DNA from 2 places in the Methylophilus flavus genome. Region 1 is predicted to be linked to the other one. Evidence: predicted binding sites of a transcription regulator. Region 1 holds the regulator's gene; the other holds the start of a gene.
What was found. The regulator FliA, encoded in region 1, starts transcription of late flagellar genes. The targets are predictions, from matches to a motif close to CTAAAGTTNNCNNAAANNNTGCCGATANNA.

Region 1 (11,305 bases):
TGGTGATCTCTGTTGCAGCCGGTGTGGTGGTCTCCCGTGTCGCCAACAACGAAGACATCGGTGGCCAGCTGATCAGCCAGTTGTTTGAAAACCCACGCGTACTGAGCGTGACTGCCGGCATCATCGGCGGTATCGGCCTGATCCCTGGCATGCCACACCTGGCTTTCCTGGCACTGGGTGCCATGCTGGGCGGTATGGCTTACTCTGTGAAGAAGAAACAGGAAAAAGCCAAGCTGCAAGCGATTTTGGAACCGCAACCGGAAGATAAACTGGCGCCTGCCAGCGAAGCCGAAGAAGCCACCTGGAATGATGTATTGCCAGTAGACACTGTGGGCCTGGAAGTCGGTTACCGCCTGATCCCGCTAGTGGACAAGGCGCAAGGTGGCGAACTGCTGAAACGTATTAAAGGTATCCGCAAGAAATTCGCGCAGGAGATCGGCTTTCTGGCACCGACAGTGCATATCCGTGACAACCTGACTTTAAAGCCTAACGCCTATCGCATCACCATGAAAGGTGTAGAGATGGCGAGCGGTGAGTCCAACTTCAACCAGATGCTGGCGATAGACCCGGGTGCCGTAACCGGCGAACTGGATGGTACTAAAACCACTGATCCTGCATTTGGTTTGCCAGCAGTTTGGATAGAATCAGAGCGTAAAGAATATGCACAAAGCCTGGGCTATACCGTGGTGGATGCGGGTACGGTAATCGCCACCCACCTCAACCATGTGATCTCCCTGAATGCCGGTGAACTGCTGGGCCGCCAGGAAGTACAGCAACTGCTGGACCATCTGGGTAAAGAATCCAGCAAACTGATTGAAGAGATCGTGCCTAAGCTGATCACACTTTCTTCGCTGCAAAAAGTATTACAGAACCTGTTGAACGAAGGCGTACATATCCGTGATATGCGCACCATCCTGGAAACCCTGGCTGACCATGCGCAATATAGCCAGGATGCGAATGACCTTACTGCGATGGTTCGTGTCAAACTGGGACGCGCCATCGTGCAGGACTTGTTCCCTTACAGCGATGAAGTGACTGCGATGACACTGGATGGCCAGCTGGAACGGTTGCTGCTGCAGGCATTACAAAATAATCAATCCGCACAAAGCGTGATTGAACCTGGCATCGCTGAAAAGCTGTCCCAACAGACAGAAGTGGCTGCCAGACAACAGGAGCAGATGGGGCTGACACCGGTCTTACTGGTAGCCGCCCCACTACGCCAGGCTTTATCAAGGTTTTTAAGAAGGACAGTCCCGCATCTCAGAGTGTTGTCGCACGACGAGTTGCCAGACAACAAATCAATACGAGTGACCAGTTTAATCGGAGCGCAATAACATGAATATCAGAAGATTTTTTGGCAAGAATGCACGTGAAGCATTGGCTCAAGTCAAACAGGCCTTAGGTGAAGATGCCATTATCGTTGCCAATCGCAGCGTCAATGGCGGCACCGAGATCATGGCCATGCTTGAAACTGATATTGATAATACCGCTGGCAAGCAGTCCTCCGATTCTCCGAACGATGCTGCGCGCAGCCTGCTGGATTATGTGAATGGTCAGAGCACAAACGGGCAAACGGTTAGTGCTCAGGGAATGCCTGCTAAAGCCCAGCCGCGCATGGCGGATGCCAAGCCAGCTGCAAAACCGGTGATCGCTCAACCGGTGGCAGAAGAAACGCCGAGCAATGATCACATGATGATGGATTTTTTTAAACAGCACAGCGAGCAGCAGGAGCAGGCCTATCAGGTTGCCACGCAAACGCTGGAAGAAAAAATGCTGACCATGATGCAGGAGATGCGTCATATGCGCAGCAACTTTGAAACGCAGATGAGTGCCATGACCTGGCAGCATCATTTGCAGCACAGCCCGGCCAAGTCAAAAGTATTGAGCACCCTGCTTTCTGCCAGCTTCAGCGCTGCGCTGTCACGCCAGATCGCGGAAAAAATGCCACAACATATTGATGTGAACAAGGCACCGATGTGGGCGAAAGAAGTGATCAGCCGCAACCTGCATACTCTGGATGATGAAGATGCATTGCTGGATAAAGGCGGTGTATACGCCCTGGTTGGCCCTACTGGTGTCGGTAAAACAACGACCACAGCCAAACTGGCTGCCCGTTATGTAATGAAACACGGCACCCAGAACCTGGGCCTGATCACCACTGACAGCTACCGTATCGGCGGCTACGAACAATTACGTATCTACGGCAAGATCCTTGGCGTGATGGTGCATGCGGTAAAAGATGAAGAAGATTTGAAGATTGCCCTGAATGAGTTAAAAGGCAAGCACATGATCCTGATTGATACCGTCGGTGTCAGCCAGCGTGACCAGGCCGTGACTGAACAGCTATCCATGCTGAGCAGGGCTGAAACCCCTATCCAGAAACTGTTATGCCTGAACGCGACTTCAACCGGTGAAACATTGACCGATGTGATGCGCAGCTATAAAAAGCATGATATTGCCGGTTGTATCGTGACCAAACTGGATGAAGCGGCTGCGATTGGCAATGTGCTGGATGTGCTGATCCGTGAGCGTATGCGTCTGTACTACACCACCGGCGGTCAACGCGTGCCGGAAGATATTGAAGTAGCCAATAAACACGCCCTGGTGGAAAGAGTGTTAACCCCGCATCAATCCAGCCTGCCTTATCAATACCTGGATGAAGAGTTGCCACTGGTGATTTCGAGCATGATGCAGGCGCAGGGAGATCAGCAGCATGTTTAATTACCGTGACCAGGCCGATGGCTTGCGCCGTATCATGGCCAGGTCATCCGCACGCATGATCAGCGTCATGTCAGCAAATGGCCAGCCTGCTGACAACTGGCTTAGCCAGTTGGCCGCCAGCATGGTCAGCCCCGGCAAGCAGGTGCTATTGATACAGGCCAAGCAGCGCCCCATGACCAAATACACCTTGCAAGCTGTGGCGTTACGCAAAAATATACTCAGCCGCGCTGTGGTCAAACATCCGCAAGGCTACGACCTTGCCAGCCTGACCGAAACTGACGCATTAACCTCGCCTTTATCCGGCGATTTAAAAACCGAGCTCGACGCTATAGTGAACCAACTTGCGTATGACTACGATACCGTAATGATAGAAGCTTTATTAGACCCGAGTGACCAGACATTAGTCCTGCCCGTGATGGCCCAGCATACCCTGGTGATCCAGATGGAACGCCATGATGAGGCCATTAAATCAGCCTATACCACCATCAAGCGCATTTGCCAGCAACATGGCCAGATGCCTTTAAGTGTCGTGGTCACGGATGCCAGTCATGAACAAGGCCAGCAATACTTCATGCGGCTGAACCAGGTCTGCCAGCAGTTCCTGGGAGTCACCCTGAGTTTTCTGGGTGCGATTCCTGATGGAAAATCAATGCAAAAAGCCCAGGCTAAACCTAATGCCGGTTTAAAAAACCGTCTTGCAGTCGAGCCAACGCCGGCAATGCAGTCAGCCATGGCGTTTAAAGCCATTGCCAAAAGCCTGGATCAACAACGTTTAACCACGTCGTCACTGGCTGCTGCCTAGAGTAAAGAGGGAAAACATGTATACCGCTAAAGGCAAAACCAACAATACTGACCAGATGCTGAAGCAGCATAGCGGCCTGGTCAAAAGAATGGCCTACCAGCTTAAATCCAAATTGCCCTCCTGCGTGGAAGTCGACGATCTGGTGCAGGCCGGGATGATAGGCCTGATGGATGCGATTCAACGTTACGAAGATACGCACGGAGCCCAGTTTGAAACCTACGCGTCACAACGTGTACGTGGCGCCATGCTGGACGAGTTACGTGGTGCCGACTGGCTGCCACGCGGTATACGCAAAAACATGCGTGATATCGAAGTGGCCGTACAGCAACTGGAACAGAAATTAGGCCGCCCGCCGACTGAATCCGAAATCGCCAAGCACATGAACTTCAGCCTTGAAGACTACTATGATGTATTGAGTGACTGTCAGGGTCACCAGCTGATCTATTACGAAGATTTTCATGACGATGATGGCGGTGGCGAACACTTTCTTGACCGTTTTGTCGATGATGACAGTAGTAATGACCCGGTAAAATCCTTGCTGGAAAGTGATTTCCGCGAAGCATTGATCGCTTCGATAGATAATCTGCCGGAACGGGAAAAAATGCTGATGGGCCTTTACTACGAACAGGAACTGAACCTGAAAGAGATAGGCGCCATCATGAATGTCTCGGAATCCCGCGTATGCCAGCTGCACAGCCAGGCCGTCGCCCGCTTGCGTGCGTCCATGCGTGACAAGTCCTGGACCGGAGTATCCTAATGGATTGGGGCAGCGTTGCAGGATTGATCATTGCGATCGCTGGCCTGGTGCTGGGGCAAACCCTGGAAGGTGGGCACCTGAAGTCACTCATGCAGCCAGCCGCTTTTATGGTGGTAATGCTGGGGACTATCGGCGCCGTGTTGCTGCAAAGTGAACTCAAGTTATTTCTCAAAGGTCTGCGCATGCTGCGCTGGGTGTTTGTGCATCCTGAAGATGATCGTCACAAACTGGCCCAGCGTATTAACCAATGGAGCCAGCAAGCACGCAAGGAAAGCGTGTTATCGCTGGAAAGCCATATCAAGCGAGAGAAAGACCCCTTTGTGCGTAAAGGATTACAGTTATTGGTCGATGGCACCCCTGCTGACCGCATCCGCGAAGTGTGCGCCATCGATATGTATTATTTTGAAGTGCAGGAACGTGATGCGGCCAAAATCTGGTCTGCTGCCGGTGGTTATGCGCCTACAGTGGGTATTATTGGCGCGGTGCTGGGCCTGATCCATGTCATGGAAAACCTGTCGGATCCTGCCAAAATCGGTAGCGGCATTGCGGTGGCTTTCGTGGCCACCATTTATGGGGTTGCGCTGGCTAACCTGGTGTTTCTGCCGATTGCCAATAAATTGAAGGGGCATATACAGCATGAGATTTCACGCCGTGAAATGTTGCTGAATGCCTGGGTCTCCATCGCCAGGGGCGATAACCCGAAACTGGTCAGTGAACGCCTGGAAGCCTATCTGCGCCTCAGGGAGTCGTAATGTACCGGCGCAGGATTCACGATGACGACGATGACGGCCACGACAGGTGGCTGATTTCCTATGCGGATTTCATCACCCTGCTGTTCGCTTTTTTTGTGGTGATGTATGCCACATCGACCATTAACCTGAATAAATACCAGACGCTATCCAATTCGGTAGTCACTGCGTTTCAGGGTAAGCCTGGTCAACCACAATCCCTGAATACCGAAACTCCGTCTGCGCTGCAAAACCTGAGTGCAATCAAGAAACCATTGCCGCTGAGTTATTTGTACCAGGAGAAAAAGCAGCGTGACTTGGAAAAAATGCGTGCCATAGGTCAACAATTGGCGAACGTGCTTTCAGTATGGATAGAACAGAAAGCCATCACCGTGCAACAAGGCGAGTTTGGCGTGGATATTGCCATCCAGAATAAATTACTGTTCAAGGCTGATCAATCCACCATGTCAGACGAAGGCCCTTACGTCATTAAACTGGTGAGCGAAGTGTTGAAAAACGAATATCGCACCATACAGGTTGAAGGCCACATTGACCGCCATGCTTTTGCTGATGATGCTAACCCCGAGGCTAAACGCTGGGAAATAACTGCCACTCAGGCGGCGCGTGTGGCGGGTATCCTAGGTACTCGCGGTGTGATCAGCAAGCGACTTTCTGCCATCGGCCTGGCTGATACCAAACCGGCATCCAGCAGTGAAAACAACCTGGCGCAAACCATCAATAACCGTATAATCATCCGCATTCTCACGGCTGAAAGTAATGCACAGCAGGCCGCCAATAATACCATTACTACCCAGCTGGAGATTTTGCCAAAAGCGGTTGAGTCACTGGAAGAACCTGTCACTAGCCCCGCTGCAGGAGTTCCTGCTGACGTGTCCACCAATCGATAACCGTTGGGTTCAGAGCGTTAGCGTAAAGTTTGTTCCAGGCAAGCTTCAAACTGCGCAATCGGCATAGGCTTGCCAAACAGATAACCCTGATAGCGGCGGCAGCCATTGTTCAACAGCAATTCCATTTGATCCTGCGTCTCCACCCCTTCTGCAATCACGCTCAGGTACATGCTTTGTGCCATGGCAATAATCGTCCGCACAATGGTGCGGTCGTGGCTATCGGTGACAATATCATTGACAAATGAACGGTCTATCTTGAGCTGGTATAAAGGTAATTTTTTCAGGTATTGCAGTGAAGAATAACCGGTACCAAAGTCATCCAGGGAGAATTGAATACCGATCTGGCTAAGCTCGGTCATGATGCTCACCGCGTCATCCACGTTCTCCAGCAGCAGGCTTTCTGTCAGCTCCAGGCGCAACGCATTCGGGTTGATCTGGTGTTTCTGGATGCAGGCCTTGATCATGGAAATAAAATTGCCCTGCCTGAACTGCCTGGCACTGATATTCACCGACAAGCTGAGATCGCTGGTTTTGCGATCACGCTGCCACAGGGCAATCTGGGCGCAGGCCTGGTCAATTACCCACATGCCGATATCAATAATAAGCCCGCTGGATTCCGCCACCGGGATAAACTGCAAGGGTGAAATAAAGCCCCGCACAGGATGCTGCCAGCGCAATAAGGCTTCGGCACCAAATGGCCTCCCGGTATGATCCACCTGTACCTGGTAATGTAATGCCAGTTGCTGCTGCTCGATCGCCAGCCTTAGATCAGATTCCAGCATGACTTGCGTGGCGATTTCTGTCTGCATGCCAGGTTCGTAAACACAGACGGTGTTACGCCCTGCCTGCTTGGCTCTGTGCATGGCGATATCCACCGCTTTGACAAAGTCAGTGTCACACGCTTCCTCACTGGTGAAGCTGGATAAGCCCATGCTGGCGGTGATTTGCAGCTTCTGGCTCTCTACCTTAAACGCACGTTCAAATATCTTTTGCAGTTTTCGCTGCAATACCCACACTTGTTGCAGCGCTTTTTCGCTTTCGCTGGAAAGACCGGACAGCAAGATCAGGAATTCATCACCGCCCATACAAGCAAGGAAATGCGGCGCAGCGACTTTTTGCAGCCGCTCGGCAACCTGCAGCAGCAGCCGATTGCCCAGTACATGGCCATGCGCCTCGTTGATCCATTTGAAATGGTCTATATCAAGGTAGATCAAGCCCCAGTGCTGGCCAGTCGCGGGCTGCAATTGCACGCGCTGTAATACCTCATAGGCTTTTCTGCGATTAGGCAAGCCGGTGACTGGCTCAAGGTAAGCCAATGCCTCAATCGTGTCCTGCGACAAATGCCGGTCGACCACGATGCTGACCAACTTGGCCGCCTGCTCTATCATGGATTGCTCGTTAGCGGTCGGCGTTTGCGGCTGACGGTAATAAATGGCAAATGCACCGAGAATCTCGCCATTGGCCGTCAGCAAGGGTTCGGCCCAGCCTGCGTGTATGCCTGCAGCTTGCGCGGCCTCGCGGTGGTTTTCCCAGTAAGGATGCGTCATCACATCGTCGACAATCACCCGTTGTTTCATGGCGATCGAAGTCGCCAGTGAGCCTTTATCCGTTTCCAGCTGTAATTGGCGCAAGGTTTCCAGCATGACTTTCGGCAAGGTTGGTGCGATCACCGTTTGTACGAGTTTGCCAAGGTTCTGTGTCAGCACAATGGCGCAATACATATCGGCGTGCATGGCTTCAATGTCGCGGGCAATGGTTTCCAGCACCCGTGTCGCATCCTGCTCTCTGAGTACCAGTTCCAGCATAGAGAACTGGAAGCGTTCGTAAGCGATGGCACGCAATTTTTCATGCTGCAATACTTGCATCGCCTCGCGTTCACGCGTGATTTCACGCACCAGCAATAATGAACGTGGCTCGCCTGCACTGTTGCAGAAATCGTGCATGCTACATTCCAGCCAGTGGTTATGTGTATTTTGTAGCGGCAGTTGTATAGTGCGCGCGCTGATCCCTGGCAAGTGCTGGGCAAGCATGCCTTGCAGTGGCGCGTGGGTGATGGCTGGCAGATAAGCCCATACCGAGCTGATTACCTGGTTTACAGGCTCGGGCACAGAAATGCCGGCCCGATTAAAAAACAATAGGGTGTCGCATATCCCCTGGTGATCGGTTTCCGCCGCCAACCCAAAACCAGAGGCGTCAATCGCAGATTGCCAACGTTCAAATGTGCCGGCGAGCGCCTGATTCGCCAGAACGAATGTGTCGGGCTCGAGTATTACTTTTGACATCACATACCTTCACAACCGCAGTGTGAAATCCAACTGCCGACAACCAGGCAACCTGCTGCTTGTCGGTTGTTAAAATCACACACCCCAGAAAATTATTAGTGAGAGTCCCCCAACAATCATGGCTCTCTTTATATTTATAATAATGTGTCTAAAAGCGTTGGTGATGTCAAGCATGAAGCGTGAAGAATATGACTGTGACGGTAGTCACACAACAAATTTATCAACCAGCACCTGCATTCTGAATGAATGAGTCGCCAATCTGGCGCACAAACTATCGCCGGTGATTCAATCCCTGCCGCCAGCGTGCTGCGATTAACCCTGCGAAAACAACGCTGTAGATCACCGGCTCGGTCACATCCTTTTTCACCAGCCACCAGTAATGCAGTAAAGCCAGTACACCAATCACATAGACCAGTTGATGCAGGGTTTTCCAGCGCTGTTTCAGTACCCGTATGGCACGCTGATTTGAGGTGGCTGCCAACGGCACAGTCAACAGGAAGGCAGATGCTCCTACCAGCACATACGGATGTTTGATAACGTCTTTGAGGATATCAGCCCAGTCAAAACTATAGTCCAACCACAGATAGGTCAATACATGGACGCAGGCATAGGCAAACATCCACAACCCGAGTAACCGGCGTACAGCGATCAGCCATGATTGTTGTGTCCAATGTCTTAAGGGCGTGATGCTTAGAGAAAACAGCAAAAACACCAGTGCCCAGGTACCGGTGGAGCGTTCGATAAACTCTACCGGGTTGGCACCCAAGTTATCTGTGAAACCCAATATCAGCAGGCGTAACAAAGGCAGGCAGGCACCCAGCCAGATCAGCGCTTTAAGCGCACGGATTTTGGCTACAGGGCTGTCAAACAGAATTGAGGTTGAGCGTGTCATCAGGAGCGCTAAACAAATAGCCTTGAAATCTTAAAAATTCTTTTTTAAATCCATCCCGGCATATAACTGCCCTACTTCATCATAACCGTTAAACATCCTGGTTTTGATCCGTCCGGCAAATAGCCCGGCACCGATGCGCTTTTCTGACGACTGCGTCCAGCGCGGATGGTCGACTTGCGGATTCACATTGGCATAAAAGCCATACTCGCGTGGGCCAGCCTTGACCCAGGTGGTGGTCGGCATTTTCTCGACAAACCGGATAGTGCTGATGGCTTTTGCACCTTTGAAGCCATATTTCCATGGCACCACCAGACGCACAGGCGCGCCGTTCTGGTTAGGTAACACTTTGCCATATAAACCCACCGCCAGAATCGCCAATGGCTGCATGGCTTCATCCATACGCAAACCCTCAACATACGGCCAGTCAAGCACAGACATCCTGGCGCCTGGCATCTGGCGCGGGTCATTATAAGAAACGAACTCTATATATTTCGCATTGCCAGTGGGTTGCGCCCAGTCTATCAATGCTTTGAGCGGCAGCCCTATCCAGGGGATGACCATAGACCAGCCTTCTACACAGCGCATGCGGTAAATACGTTCTTCCAGAGGCACCAGTTTAAGCAATTGCTCGATACTTATTGTTTTGGGTTGCTTGATTGCGCCCTCTATCTTGATCGTCCAGGGCGCAGGTTTAAACAGCACGGCCTCGCGTGCCGGATCCTCCTTGCCGGTGCCGAATTCATAGTAGTTGTTGTAACTGGTGACATCTTCATAGCTGGTCAGTTTCTCTTCCTGACCATAAGCGGTCTTTTTCGCATCGAGAGAGGCTGTCGCGGCGCTGGCATGAAATGGCAGCCACAAGCCGGTTGTCATTGCACCGGCAGCTTTAATTAAAGTACGTCGCTGTTTAAATACTTCGGGAGGCGTAATTTCAGAAGGCTTGATGTCACTGGGGTTACGGCGGTTGTTATCCAACAACATACTGGCTCCTTAAGTGGTTCAATAGAATGAAACGTGTATCTATTTCGACCTATGAAGAGGCCAAAGAATTCCGAATAGTTTTTTTTGTTGCAGCACTCAATTTTTCGGCTTGGAATTACAAGAATACACAAACAAAAGGGCTAAAGTCAGAGTTAGACATTAGCCCTTTGGAACATCAGCAAACAGTTCAAACGCGCTGTTTAGACTTTCTCATTGCAACGCCTGCAATCATGCCCAGACCTGCCAGTAACATGGCATATGAGCCTGGCTCGGGTACAGCCGTTACACCTGTCAGGCCATTGAAGGTGCCATTGAGTGTTGTGACATAAGTCGCCGCGCCTGTCGTCAGGTTGATAGAGAACAACTGTGAGTCCAGCGTGCCGTTATCCAGGTTAAAAAGCGCATAGCCTTTACCGTTACCCAGGATATCAAAACCATTGGCAGATAAAACATCCACGTTAAGTGAACCTACATTCTGAATGCCGCCATTGGTGGCCGGGCTATTGAAACCGGTATTCAGGAAATTAAGGGTATCGCTACTGGCGTTGATGTAATACAGATCCGTGGTATCGCCTGCACCGGGGCTCACACCAGGATTAGAGTTGGTATACGCAACCGCAGTGTAACCATTGCCGATGTTATTGGCTGTATTGCCTATCACACCGGTGTCAGCGTTCACGGCGTAATTACTACCTGTACCAGTAACAACGCGCAATGAAGCATTACCAGCAAAATCCGCAGAAGGATTGAAATCTATGCCGACGGACTGACCGGCTAACGAAGGACCAGTCAAACTGGTTTTTAGGGTAGCTGCGCCAGTCGTGGTGTTGAAGGTATAAAGATTGTTGGCGCTGGTGATACCGTACACCAGGCCGTCGGTTGGCCGCAGATCAACGCCCAGCAGGCGTTCACCCTGAGACAGGCCGGAAATGTTGATATAGGAAACAGCCCCCAGATTCAGGGTGTCTATGACAGCCAGTTGATTACTGTTAAATGTGTATAAAGTGTCAGCGTTTGCCTGGAAAGCACCAGCCAGCATGACTGTCGCAAGCATTGCCTTGGGAAAAAAGCGTATATCCATGGTTAACCTCTCATCAATAATTATTTATATAAAATCTGATAGCCCCGATAAACTATATCACGATAAATAATCATTAAGTTAATAATCGACCATGACCACTATTCATATGGTAACTATTTAATATCAATACATTAATATCGGGAAAAGCGAACC
Region 2 (11,305 bases), 330 kb from region 1:
TGCTAGCATTGGCTGCCAACGCAAAGCCGGGGGCGCATACACTGCCTGAGTTTGCAGGCGCAACCGACCTGTTGCCATCTCAGTATTTTGACGCAACACCAACTAATTTTGTAGTGGATGCGCAAGGGCAGGGACATTTCTTTGACCTGGAATGGGATTTTGCGATCCCATTGCCGGTGTCATTCGTAGCATTGCGTGGCTTGTTCCTGACGTTGCATCGTATCCGTGGCTGTGCCAAGCCGCATGCAAGTACACCATCCAATATTGGCGGGTTGTCACTGGCAGTGCTGGAGTCATTGGGGTATACCTTCAAGGATCAGGAGTTGCAGGCATTTATCAGTGTGTTTAACCGTTTGCAGAACCTGATTCAGGGATTGCCGGAGCAGCATGTGAATGGGTTGACTGCGGAGTTCTCGCGCGCGGGATTGCCGGTGAGACAGTTGTTTACTTAATTAAAAATGTTTTGGAAAAGCCTGCCATTGAAAAGTGACGGGCTTTTTTTTATGACGGCTGCATTTGAGGGGATTATCGATATTGAAACAGGTTAAGTCACTGGGGCTATGAAAGAAACGAATGCTCCGGGCAATAACCGTCATTCTGGCGCAGGCCAGAATCCAGGTAAGGTCAATGCTTAGCCTAGTTGCAAATGTTGTGCTTGCTGTAAAGTTTTAATCGGTATTTCTTTGGAAGATTTAACCGATTCTTTTCGCCTCCAGGCGAGTTACTTTTCTTTGCTTGCCCAAAGAATAAGTAACCAAAAGAAAGGGCACCCTAGCTTCCGCTTTTTTCCTGCGTTGCTCGTCAACGTGGGCGGCCAACGAAACTCGCCCTGACAAGCCACACATAACGTGGCTTGTTGCGGAACTCGAGCAGACGCTGGCCGAATACTCCCACGCTGACTGCGCTACTCGGCGCGTCAGATAGGGGCCCGTTTAAAACCAGCACGACGTGACTTTAGTGAATAGCAATGGGCAGAGGACGCTTAGCAAATGTGTAATCTAAAACCAAATCCGCCAACGATCTTTCTTGCTTTGTTTTTGATTTATTTTTATTTCGCTAATTGCGCGGGATGCGATGTGGGAAATCTAACCTAAATAACAGCGTAGTGTTTTTCAGGGTCCCCTATCTGACGCGCCGAGTAGCGCAGTCAAAATAAGAAATAAGGGAGCGACTGTGTGAATCCCGCGGTGGCCTGCGCAGTGTGCAGGCCGCTAGGATGAGTTTCGTGACCGCTTATTTTGACGAGCAACGCAGGAAATAAGCGGAAGCTAGGGTGCATTTCTTTTGGTTACTTATTCTTTGTGCAAGCAAAGAAAAGTAACTCGCCTAGAGGCGAAAAGGAATGCTTAATACTCAAAGAAATACCTACAAGCACATCACTTGTTATGTATTGAACCAAGCTAGTCATGAACCTTGCCTGGATTCTGGCCTCCGCCAGAATGACGGCTTGTGCAGAGAGTTTCTGCTTCATGTAAGGCTACTGATACACATGCACAAAGCATGCTGCAAGAAACGCTGCGACACCTATCGCAAGGTTGGCAAGCCTAAAACATCGTTTCCATACACTTGCGTATATGCGGAATAGACGCCGCCGAGTTAGGCGCATGCTTGCTCAGTTTCACCAGCGTCTGCAACGCCTTGTCCGCTTTCTCCTGCAAACAATACACTTCCGTAAGATTGCTCAGCGGAATCGCAGGGTTTTCCTGCGCAAAATGCACCGCTTTTTCCAGCAGCATTTCAGCATCTTCAAACTGCCCCTGGCCTACCAGGAAAGTGCCGAGGTCATTGTAAGGCTCCCAGCAGGTGCTGCCTTTTTTGACCAGTTCCAGCATGATCTGCGTAGACAGTTGCATATCACCTTGCGCTGCCAGTTGCTCTGCCTGCTGGTAGGTGGTGCGGTCGATTTCAACCTGTGCAGTCAGCGCAGGCGTAGGTAATGGTTGGCCTTGCAAAGCTGCCAGCAGATTGTCGACAATCAGTCTGGCGCTTTCACCCAGGTGGGCAAACTGCTGTTGCTTGTTGACGCTGATTTCGGCCTGGTACTGCTGCGGGCGTTCCAGTACGTCCAGCACAGTGTCGCGCAGGTTGGCGCGTGTGGTTTTGGTCACGTAATCGTAAGGCACACAAGCCGGTCTTGGCGGGTTGGTGTCCGGGATGACCCAGTCAATCACTGCCACGCCAGGTACATCCAGCAGCAAAGCTTCGGTCAGTACGCTGGATTCGTCAGATACCATGACATCAGCCAAACCCAGGCAGTACATGATGCTGATCTCGCGGTCTATGACATAGACATTGTCGGCGCAGCCTCTGTGCAGCGCGTCCATTTCGTCGATATTATTCAGTACCCAGCGGTATTTTTCTGACCAGGGTGCCTGTTTCAGCAACAGGTTTACCGGTAGATCTTTCAAAGCTTGAACAAAGTCATCCTGCTTGCCGTGGTTTTCCCATGAAGGGGCGTACAGCACCGAGCGTTCGTATTTCAGGCCCAGTTGTTCGCGCAAGGCTTTCGCCTGCTGCTTGAATTCATCCTGGTTGCGGTAGACCAGGTCGGCCTTGGGCCAGCCCAGATCGAATACGCCTAATTTAGGTCTGGCCTTGGCAAATACTGCCTGGGTTTGCCAGCGGTCTACCCAGTTAGCGCCGGGTACGATGCCCATATCAAAGGCATCCCACGGTTCATGATGCCAGAAGTGAGGCCAGATATCATGGCGCTGTGCCAGGTCGTGCAGCAATATAATGGAAAAGCCGGCATTTGGCTTGCACGCATGCTCGCAATAGACGCCGATTTCGGCATATTGCCTGGAATCCATGCTCCATTGAATCGGGAAGCCTCTGCCTGCCGCTTCATCCGCGATAGGCGCCAGGGCCTGGCGTTCGCAATTATCGGTATAAAAGAAAGTAATTGCAGGCAGGGTGTTTAATGTGGATGTCGTCATGATCAGTCGTTATCCATGTAAGTGTTTGGAGAAAATCACACTGAAACGAAATTCGCTTTGCGTATAGTTAGGCACGCAGCTTTCGAAGGCCTGGTGTGGCCATTCCGGTAACTGATTGATAAACCATTCCGGTGTGTAATAGGTGTGGTGCAAACCACGGTATTTCTCTTCGTATTCAGCCTCGGTCAGCGCTTCACGGCGAGCCAGTTCACAGGCTTCACGAGTGGCCGCATTCGGCACATCCAGTATGGCAATCCCATGCCTGGTTTTTTTCCACATGGCCTGTAATACCTGCGCGGCGGTCGCCTCATCAAAATAATGAAACACGCTGTTGGCGATGACAAAATCGTATGTTGTTTCTGTATCGAGCGACTGCGCACCCTGTACCAGGAATTCACCATCTGGCATGGCTTTTTGCGCGGCTGCTATCAGACCTGCGGCATAATCCAGGCCGCCGACTTCCAGCGCCATTTGTTCACGTAATGAGAAGAGGAAAGCCCCGGCACCGCAACCTACTTCAAATACGGAGTTGCCCGGTTTCAGCTCCAGCTTTTCACTGATACGGCGGGTATATTCCTGCCAGTCGGCCAGATTGATCTTGCCGGCACCGCTATCAAAGCCATCCAGCGAGATCAAGGTCTCGAGCGTGATTGCATGTTGTGGTTGCAGGGTACGTTTTTCCCAGATTTGTTGCCATAAATTGCTCATGAGTTAGCTTCCATTTTTTGACTGACGGCTTTCAGTACACGGGCACGCAGTTGCGTGCTGCTGATGCCTTCTGTACGTGGCAGGATATGTAATTTTTCAGCGGCGATCGGGTTGCTGTTGTCGTGACCGTGTACCAGTAGATCGATATTGTGCTGCGCTAAAAACGCTTCATCCAGCAACCAGGGGCTGGGCACGACTTCATCGACATCGCGCATGGCCAGTAATACTTCTGCACGCGCGGCATAATCCAGTTCTGGCTCGTAGCCTTTTTTACTGCGTATCTCTTCATCGGTGGTCAAGGCCACTACTACGTGCCCTAGCTGTTTCGCCTGTTTCAGCAGGCGGACATGGCCGTGATGGATCAGCGTGGCGGACATATCGACCATGATGCGTTTAGGTGCGTTCACGCCAGTACCTCCAGCATATTCAAGATATCACCCTGTGCAGATGAGCCAAGGTGCGCTTCACCAAGATGGCAAACCACGCTGCCACGGCTGATGCCGCGTGGTGCATACAACACGGCACGCGGGTCTTGTGAGCCTATCCTGGCATCCACCCAGGTGCATAATGCAGGCTGGTGGCTGGCCGGGTGGGTGGCATAGTTTGCAAATTTTTGCAGCATGGCCGCCTTGTTAATAAACACCGCCTCGCGTAAATCATTATGCTTGGGCAACACTTCATATAGCGAAGCGATCGCATGGTAAGGGCCAGTCATACGCCGTTCCAGGTGGGTATGCAGGTTCAGGTAAAACCCGTCTACGCTATTGGTCGGTAACTGGTTAAAGGCAATAAAGGCGGCACCGGTCAGGCCAAACAGGCCTTTGCAGGAGCTATAGGCAATCACATCCGCCTGGTCATGGTCGGCTTCGAGACCAATTGAAGCGGTCGCATCCAGGAATAGTTGCGCGTCGGCACGGTTCGCCAGTGCACGCAATTCATTCATAGGCAGTTTCAGGCCTATGCTGGTTTCGGTATAACAAGCCACTATCCAGTCATACTGGTCGGCGATATCTGCCAGGTCCAGCCAGTTGACGACAGTCACTGATCTGACATGGCCCAGGCGTTGTGCCGCTTCAGCAAAACTGACCAGGCGTTGTGCGTAATAGCCGCTGTCTATCACCAGTACTTTGCCGAACAGAAAATTCAATGAGGCGATTTCCAGCGCCAGGCTGGCAGAACCTTGCAGGCGGGCGATCTGCGCATGACCTGTCATGCTTTTTAATGCATCGAGTACAGCCTGTTCCACTTGCTGGTAATCGGTGTCACCCCGGCCAAAACACGGGCGCAGGCCTAGCAGGTTTTCTTCCAGCAAGCTGGCAGGCCCTGCGGTAAACAAGGCTTTGGCGCTGTTTTGCTGCGTGATATGCGCTAGTAAGGTTGGCGACTGGTCAGGCATACGCGACCTCTTCCAGAAATTGCATAAAGTCCTGTTTGTTCTGTGCCGGTGTACGGGTAGGGCGGCCAAGATCGGCGCGTGCACCGCGACGGCACAGCACTTCAATAAAGCAGCTCTGGCCCAGGCTTAATGCATATTGCAGCGATTCATTTAGCTGGCTGCCTGAACTGACGCGAATCACCCATTGGTATCCGGCCGCTTTGGCAATGCTGGATAAATTCAATTGTGCAGCAACGGTCGGTTGGCCACCAACGGAATCATGTGCGCCGTTGTTAAAGACGATATGCACAAGGTTGCGCTGCTGGGCGCTGAGCGTCAGGCTACCCATATGCATGAGCATGGCGCCGTCACCATCCAGGCAAACCACTTGCCGGTCAGGTTGAGCGAGTGCGATGCCACAAGCGATCTGTGAGGCATGCCCCATACCACCCACGGTTAAAAAGTCGCGCGAATGACCACTATTCTGAGCATGGCGGAATTCAAATAACTCACGCGATGCCATGCCGGTGGTCGCGACCACGGCAACATCCTCAGCCAGCAGGCGCACGATATTGCTCAGCATATCTTCACGGCTTGGCAGGGTGGCTTCATTGGCATGGCCGGATTTAATCACTGTTTTGGCTTTATACGGGGCAAAGCTCTGTTTGCGCACCACCAGGGCCACCGGGCCGGAGCGACGTTTTGCCAATGCCAGCAGGCGACGGGTCTGTGTTAAGGCGCAACTTAAGTCTGTCTGGAAAATCTCAAACGGGATGCCCATCATTTCCAGCTGTTCCAGCGTGATCTGGCCTTGCTTGACATGCTGAGGCTCATCATGGATCTGGGTGCCATCCTGCTGCATTTCACCGCGCCAGCCGATCACCATCAGCATGGGGATACCATAAATCTGCGGGTCTGCCAGTGACGCAATCGGATTCACCACATTACCCAGGCCCGAATTCTGCATATACACCAGTGCCGGGCTACCGGTCGCCAGGTAATGTCCCATCGCCAGGCCAGTGGCGCCGCCTTCATTGGCAGCGATCACATGTTTATGCTCGGGCAGGCGGTCAGAAAAGCAGGCACACAATTCCTTTAATAAGGAATCGGGCACGCCCGTAAAAAACTGCACACCTGCATGTTGCAGCGCTTCCAGAAATGCACCAGCTTCAATCATGATGGATGCTCCTTTTATTATTTGGTACCGGGAATCAGCGACAGCACATCGTTGATCGACATCAGTTCGGATTCGACTTCTGCGGTTCTGCCGTTCTTGAGAATTTCCATGGCCGTGCGCTGCATGGCCGGATAAGCCGCGCGCATCATATGGTTGGCATAAATCACCAGGTTGAATCCACGTGCGGCCAGTTCTTCTTCGGTCACCGTGCAATAGCTGGTAGGGACACATACCAATGGCGTGGTCGGGAATTCGGATTTGAAGATTTTGGCAAACTCGAATACTTCATCCGGCGATTTCTGGCGGCTGTGGATCATGATGCCGTCTACGCCTGCACCGACATAAGCTTGTGCACGTTTGACGGCGTCTTCCATGCCTTTTTCCAGGATCAGGCTTTCGATACGCGCAATCACCATAAAGTCATCACTGACACGGGCGGCACGGCCGGCGGCGATCTTGTCGCAGAACGGTTGAATGTCATCCTGCAATTGCGCCACCTCATTGCCAAACAAGGAATTCTTTTTCAGACCTATCTTGTCTTCTATGATAGTGGCGGAAATACCCAGGCGCTCCATGCTGCGCACATTGAGTTCAAAGTGCTCCAGCTTGCCGCCGGTATCAGCGTCCATCACCAGTGGTTTGGTCGTGACATCAAAAATATCGTTGATATTGGATAAGCGGCTGTTGATCTCAAGCGCTTCAATATCCGGTTTGCCGCGCGCGGTTGAGTCGGTCAGAGAACTGGACCAGAAACCATCGAACTGGCAGTTCTTGCCATTGCGCTGGGCGATGGCATGCTCTGCAATCAGGGCCGAGATCGGATTGTGCGCTTCAATAAAACGGGAAATCGGTTTGGCCGCCAGCAATCTTTTTAAGGTACGGCGGCGGATATCAGGGGTGGTGCCCAGTGTTTGAATCTGGCCCAGCATTTCATTTGAGGAGATGCCGCGGGTATAAGGAATCTCGATCAGGTGGCCGCCATATTCAGCCAGTGCTGCGCGGGCGCGTTCACGATAAGGCAGTAACGGGCCATCCAGCCAGTCATCGCCATGCACCATGATGTCAGGTTTGTGTTTCAGCAGGTTGGGCGCATAGTCCCATTCATCCTGTGGCACGACATTCACCACACCACGGATATTCTCAACGATAGATTTACGTTGATCATAAGTCAGGTAGGGCAAGCGTTTGTGATCTGCCACAGCCGCATCGGACAATAAACCAATCGTGACATCGCCATACTTTCTTGCCTGCTCGATGATATTGATATGTCCGTGATGCAGAATATCTACCGTCATACCTACATAAACTGATGCCATGCAACACTCCTATATATATGCCTAGTTCACATCCGCCAGAAAGGCGAGCTGAACATCTATAGGAATTATGAAATGCAGGGCATGAAATTGATTGTGTGAAAAACGCCTTAAAGTACCTTTAAATCCTTATCTATATATAAGGTTGCTTTTCAGGCAGATATCGCATCAGCTAGTTAAATAAATTAAGAGGTGATTCACGGCTAACTCCGCAAATGAATTCGGGCTGGCCTTATTTAAAATAGGTCAAATTGAATTTATAACCATGAAATTTCAACAAGGACTAAAGAACTCCGAAGAGCCGTCGTTAACAGAAACAAGTGCTCGACCGATGTAAAGATGTAAAAAAGAAATTTTAAATGCAACATTAAAGAAATTTCGGAAGCGGTCGATAACATAAACAACAACGATGAATTAGCAAGATTTAGTAAGTAGTAAGCGAATCAACGTTGAAGTAATAGTAATACGACGATTTGACACTTAACTGGATATACGACTCTCAAGGAGAAATAACATGGCTTCAGTAATTAACACAAACATTGCATCTTTAAACGCACAACGTAACCTGGGTACTTCCCAGTCAAGCATGAATCAATCGATTCAACGTTTGTCTTCAGGTCTGCGTATCAACAGTTCTAAAGATGACGCCGCCGGCTTGGCAATTGCAACACGTATGGATGCTCAAATCCGCGGTATGGATGTTGCAGTTCGTAACTCTAACGACGCGATCTCTTTCCTGCAAACTGCTGAAGGTGGTTTGTCTAAAGGTACAGATGCTCTGCAACGTATGCGTGAATTGGCTGTACAGGCAGCTAACGGTTCTTACAGCTCTGGTGACCGTGCAAACCTGGATGCAGAATACACACAACTGAAAGAAGAGTTGACACGTTTAAGTACTGCAACCAAGTTCAACGGTGAAGCTGCATTAGGTAAAGGTTATCAGTTCCAGGTAGGTGCAGATGCTTCTGACACCATCAGCGTAAGCTCTGTCGCTGCGGTAAGTATGGCTGGTTCACTGTCTTCAGCTTCTGCGGCTTCTGCAGCACTGACAGCGATCGACTCAGCACTGGATTCAGTAAACACCAACCGTGCGACATTGGGTGCTTACCAGAACCGTTTTGAATCTGTGATCAGCAACCTGCAAATCTCTTCTGAGAACATGTCTGCTGCCAAGTCTCGTATCATGGATGCTGACTTTGCTTCAGAAACAGCGAAGATGACACGTGCACAGATCCTGCAACAAGCAGGTACAGCGATGTTGGCTCAAGCTAACCAGCTGCCTAACCAAGTGATGACACTGTTAAGAGGTTAATTCCCTAAACCAGTCGAATCCTGATCCACAGAGAACACTCTCTGTGGATTTAGGTTAAGCAGAAGGAGCAATATCATGAGTCAATCTATAGATGGAATAGGTGGACGTCCGTTAAGCGGACTGGCTGCTGTAAACAGTCTTAAGTTGGTGAAGTATGGAAATGGTGAGCAAAAAGCTGCTGATGTATTGGATAAAGCAACTTTGACAGGTGCGGTGAACAAGTTGAATGAGTATGTTGCGCCCGCATTGCAAACCATAGAGTTTTCGATTGATGATGAGTCTGATCGCATCGTGGTGAAGGTAGTGGATACTGAAACACAAAAAGTATTGCGCCAGATCCCGAATGAAGAAGTACTTGCGATTAGTAAAACCCTGGATAAATTGCGTGGTCTGGTGATCAGGCAGGCAGTTTAGGGCAACTGTTTTAAAAGTGTCTGGAGATTAAAAGATGGCTTCAATTACATCAACAACCGGTGCATCCGGTCTGGCAATTGACTCGATAGTCACCGGGTTGATGACGCTTGAACAACAGCCCATCACACAAATCAAGACACAAGTCAGCTCATACAATACCAAACTCACCGCTTACGGCACGTTGAAAAGCGGTTTAAGTACTTTTCAGGCCGCCGTTGATAAACTGGCAACCGCCGCCAAATTCACGGCACAATCTGCCAAACTGACTGACAGCAGCAGCCTTGCGGCGACTGCGGACGGTACAGCGGCAAACGGCAGCTACAGCATTTCAGTCACCCAGCTGGCTACTTCACAAAAACTCGCAACATCGGCTTATGCCAGTGCCACCGATGTGATCGGCACAGGGACGCTCAATATCTCTTTTGGTACCTACACTGCCAGCCCTGCAAGCTTCACGGCCAATGCAGACAAGCAGGCATTGAGTATCACCATAGACAGTACCAACAATACACTGTCCGGGATTCGTGATGCGATCAATGCCAAAAATGCTTCAGTATCCGCATCAATCGTGAATGACGGTAGCGGTAACCGCCTGGTGATCACTTCAAAAGATACCGGTGCGGTCAACAGCCTGAAAATTGATGTCACTGATGGTGATGGGAACAGCACGGATGGTACCGGTTTATCAGCGCTGGCCTATGACCCGTTAAGCACTGTGGGTGCAGGTAAAAACATGACACAGCTGGTGGGCGCACAAAATGCCCTGCTGACGGTGGATGGCCTGAGTATCAGCAAGCCAAGCAATACGTTGAATGATGTGATCCAGGGGGTGACTTTAAACCTGAAATCCATCACCAGCGTCAATACCACGCTGGAAATCGCCACAGACACTGACACCATACAGGCATCGGTACAGAACTTTGTCGATGCCTACAACAAGCTGAATTCAAGCTTGCGTGACCTGACCAAGTTTGTAGAAGGGGGTTCTACCTCCAACGGGCCTTTGCTCGGGGATTCAACCACGCGCGACATTATGGTCAAGCTCAAATCCATGCTGGCACGTCCTTCAACCACGGCAACCACCTTCCGCACGCTGAGTGATATCGGGGTGAAGTCAGGTGAAAATGGCGTACTTACGCTGGATACTGCCAAATTAACCACGGCGTTAAACACCAATTTAACCGATGTGGCCAAATTGTTTTCGCCTTCTGCCACGACCTCGGACCCGCAAGTAACGTATGTCAGCAGCTCGAACAAGACACAGACCGGTACTTATGCAATCAATGTGACCAGTCTGGGAACGAGCAGCCAGGATGCAGCCGGTATGATCAATGGCGTGACGGCTTATGGCAGCGGCGCCAGCCTGATCGGTGCGGCTGACAATGCAGCCCAGGGTCTCAAGGTTTCCATCAATGGCTCCGCTACAGGCAGCCGTGGCACGGTGACTTTTAACAAAGGCCTGGCGGGTGAACTCAGCAGCATGATAGGCGGCTGGCTGGATACGACCGGTTCATTGACCGTTAAAACCGACGGTATCCAGACCTCTATCAAGGCACTGAACAAGAAATCTACGGATTTAAGCGCAAAATTACCAGCGATTGAAGCGCGATACAGGGCGCAGTACGCAAAACTGGATGCATTACTTTCCGGTATGCAAAGTACCAGCTCATACCTCAGTCAACAAATTGCTGCATTGAATAAAAGCTAACAGCATCAGGAATTAGGAATCAGGAGAATTTTATGTTTGGAATGAAACAATCAGGCATTAATGCTTATGCGAATGTTGGCTTGGAAACCGGCGTGGTAGATGCCAGCCCCCTGAAGTTGACTGTGATGTTGTATGAAGGCGCGATTACCGCGTGTATCCAGGCCCAGCAGGCGATGGGGCAGGGCAATATCCAGAAAAAAGGCGAGTGCCTGACCAAAGCGGTTTCGATCATTGATAATGGCTTGCGATCCAGCCTGGATAAACGTGCCGGTGGCCAGATTGCCAGCAACCTGGATGAGCTTTACCTGTATATGACACGTACCCTGATGCAGGCCAGCTTGCGTCTGGATGTGAAGAAAGTA

Region 2: a site for FliA is predicted at 7,793-7,822, ahead of ACFQ2T_RS03480 (flagellin N-terminal helical domain-containing protein). Genes of this name have one in related genera too.

The regions. Positions count from the first base shown of each region.
Region 1 covers NZ_JBHTLN010000001.1:403,877-415,181, reverse strand. Annotated here, with positions in the region: gene flhA (flagellar biosynthesis protein FlhA) at 1-1,334, shown strand, start outside; gene flhF (flagellar biosynthesis protein FlhF) at 1,336-2,721, shown strand; gene ACFQ2T_RS01950 (MinD/ParA family ATP-binding protein) at 2,714-3,523, shown strand; gene ACFQ2T_RS01945 (RNA polymerase sigma factor FliA) at 3,540-4,280, shown strand; gene ACFQ2T_RS01940 (flagellar motor protein) at 4,280-5,032, shown strand; gene ACFQ2T_RS01935 (flagellar motor protein MotB) at 5,032-5,916, shown strand; gene ACFQ2T_RS01930 (sensor domain-containing protein) at 5,934-8,198, opposite strand; gene ACFQ2T_RS01925 (protein-methionine-sulfoxide reductase heme-binding subunit MsrQ) at 8,470-9,090, opposite strand; gene msrP (protein-methionine-sulfoxide reductase catalytic subunit MsrP) at 9,121-10,071, opposite strand; gene ACFQ2T_RS01915 (DUF4394 domain-containing protein) at 10,259-11,152, opposite strand.
Region 2 covers NZ_JBHTLN010000001.1:735,020-746,324, reverse strand. Annotated here, with positions in the region: gene ACFQ2T_RS03515 (O-linked N-acetylglucosamine transferase family protein) at 1-452, shown strand, start outside; gene ACFQ2T_RS03510 (tetratricopeptide repeat protein) at 1,545-2,936, opposite strand; gene ACFQ2T_RS03505 (class I SAM-dependent methyltransferase) at 2,946-3,644, opposite strand; gene ACFQ2T_RS03500 (adenylyltransferase/cytidyltransferase family protein) at 3,641-4,051, opposite strand; gene ACFQ2T_RS03495 (hypothetical protein) at 4,048-5,040, opposite strand; gene aepY (phosphonopyruvate decarboxylase) at 5,033-6,196, opposite strand; gene aepX (phosphoenolpyruvate mutase) at 6,214-7,512, opposite strand; gene ACFQ2T_RS03480 (flagellin N-terminal helical domain-containing protein) at 8,024-8,821, shown strand; gene ACFQ2T_RS03475 (flagellar protein FlaG) at 8,894-9,235, shown strand; gene fliD (flagellar filament capping protein FliD) at 9,270-10,943, shown strand; gene fliS (flagellar export chaperone FliS) at 10,976-11,305, shown strand, end outside.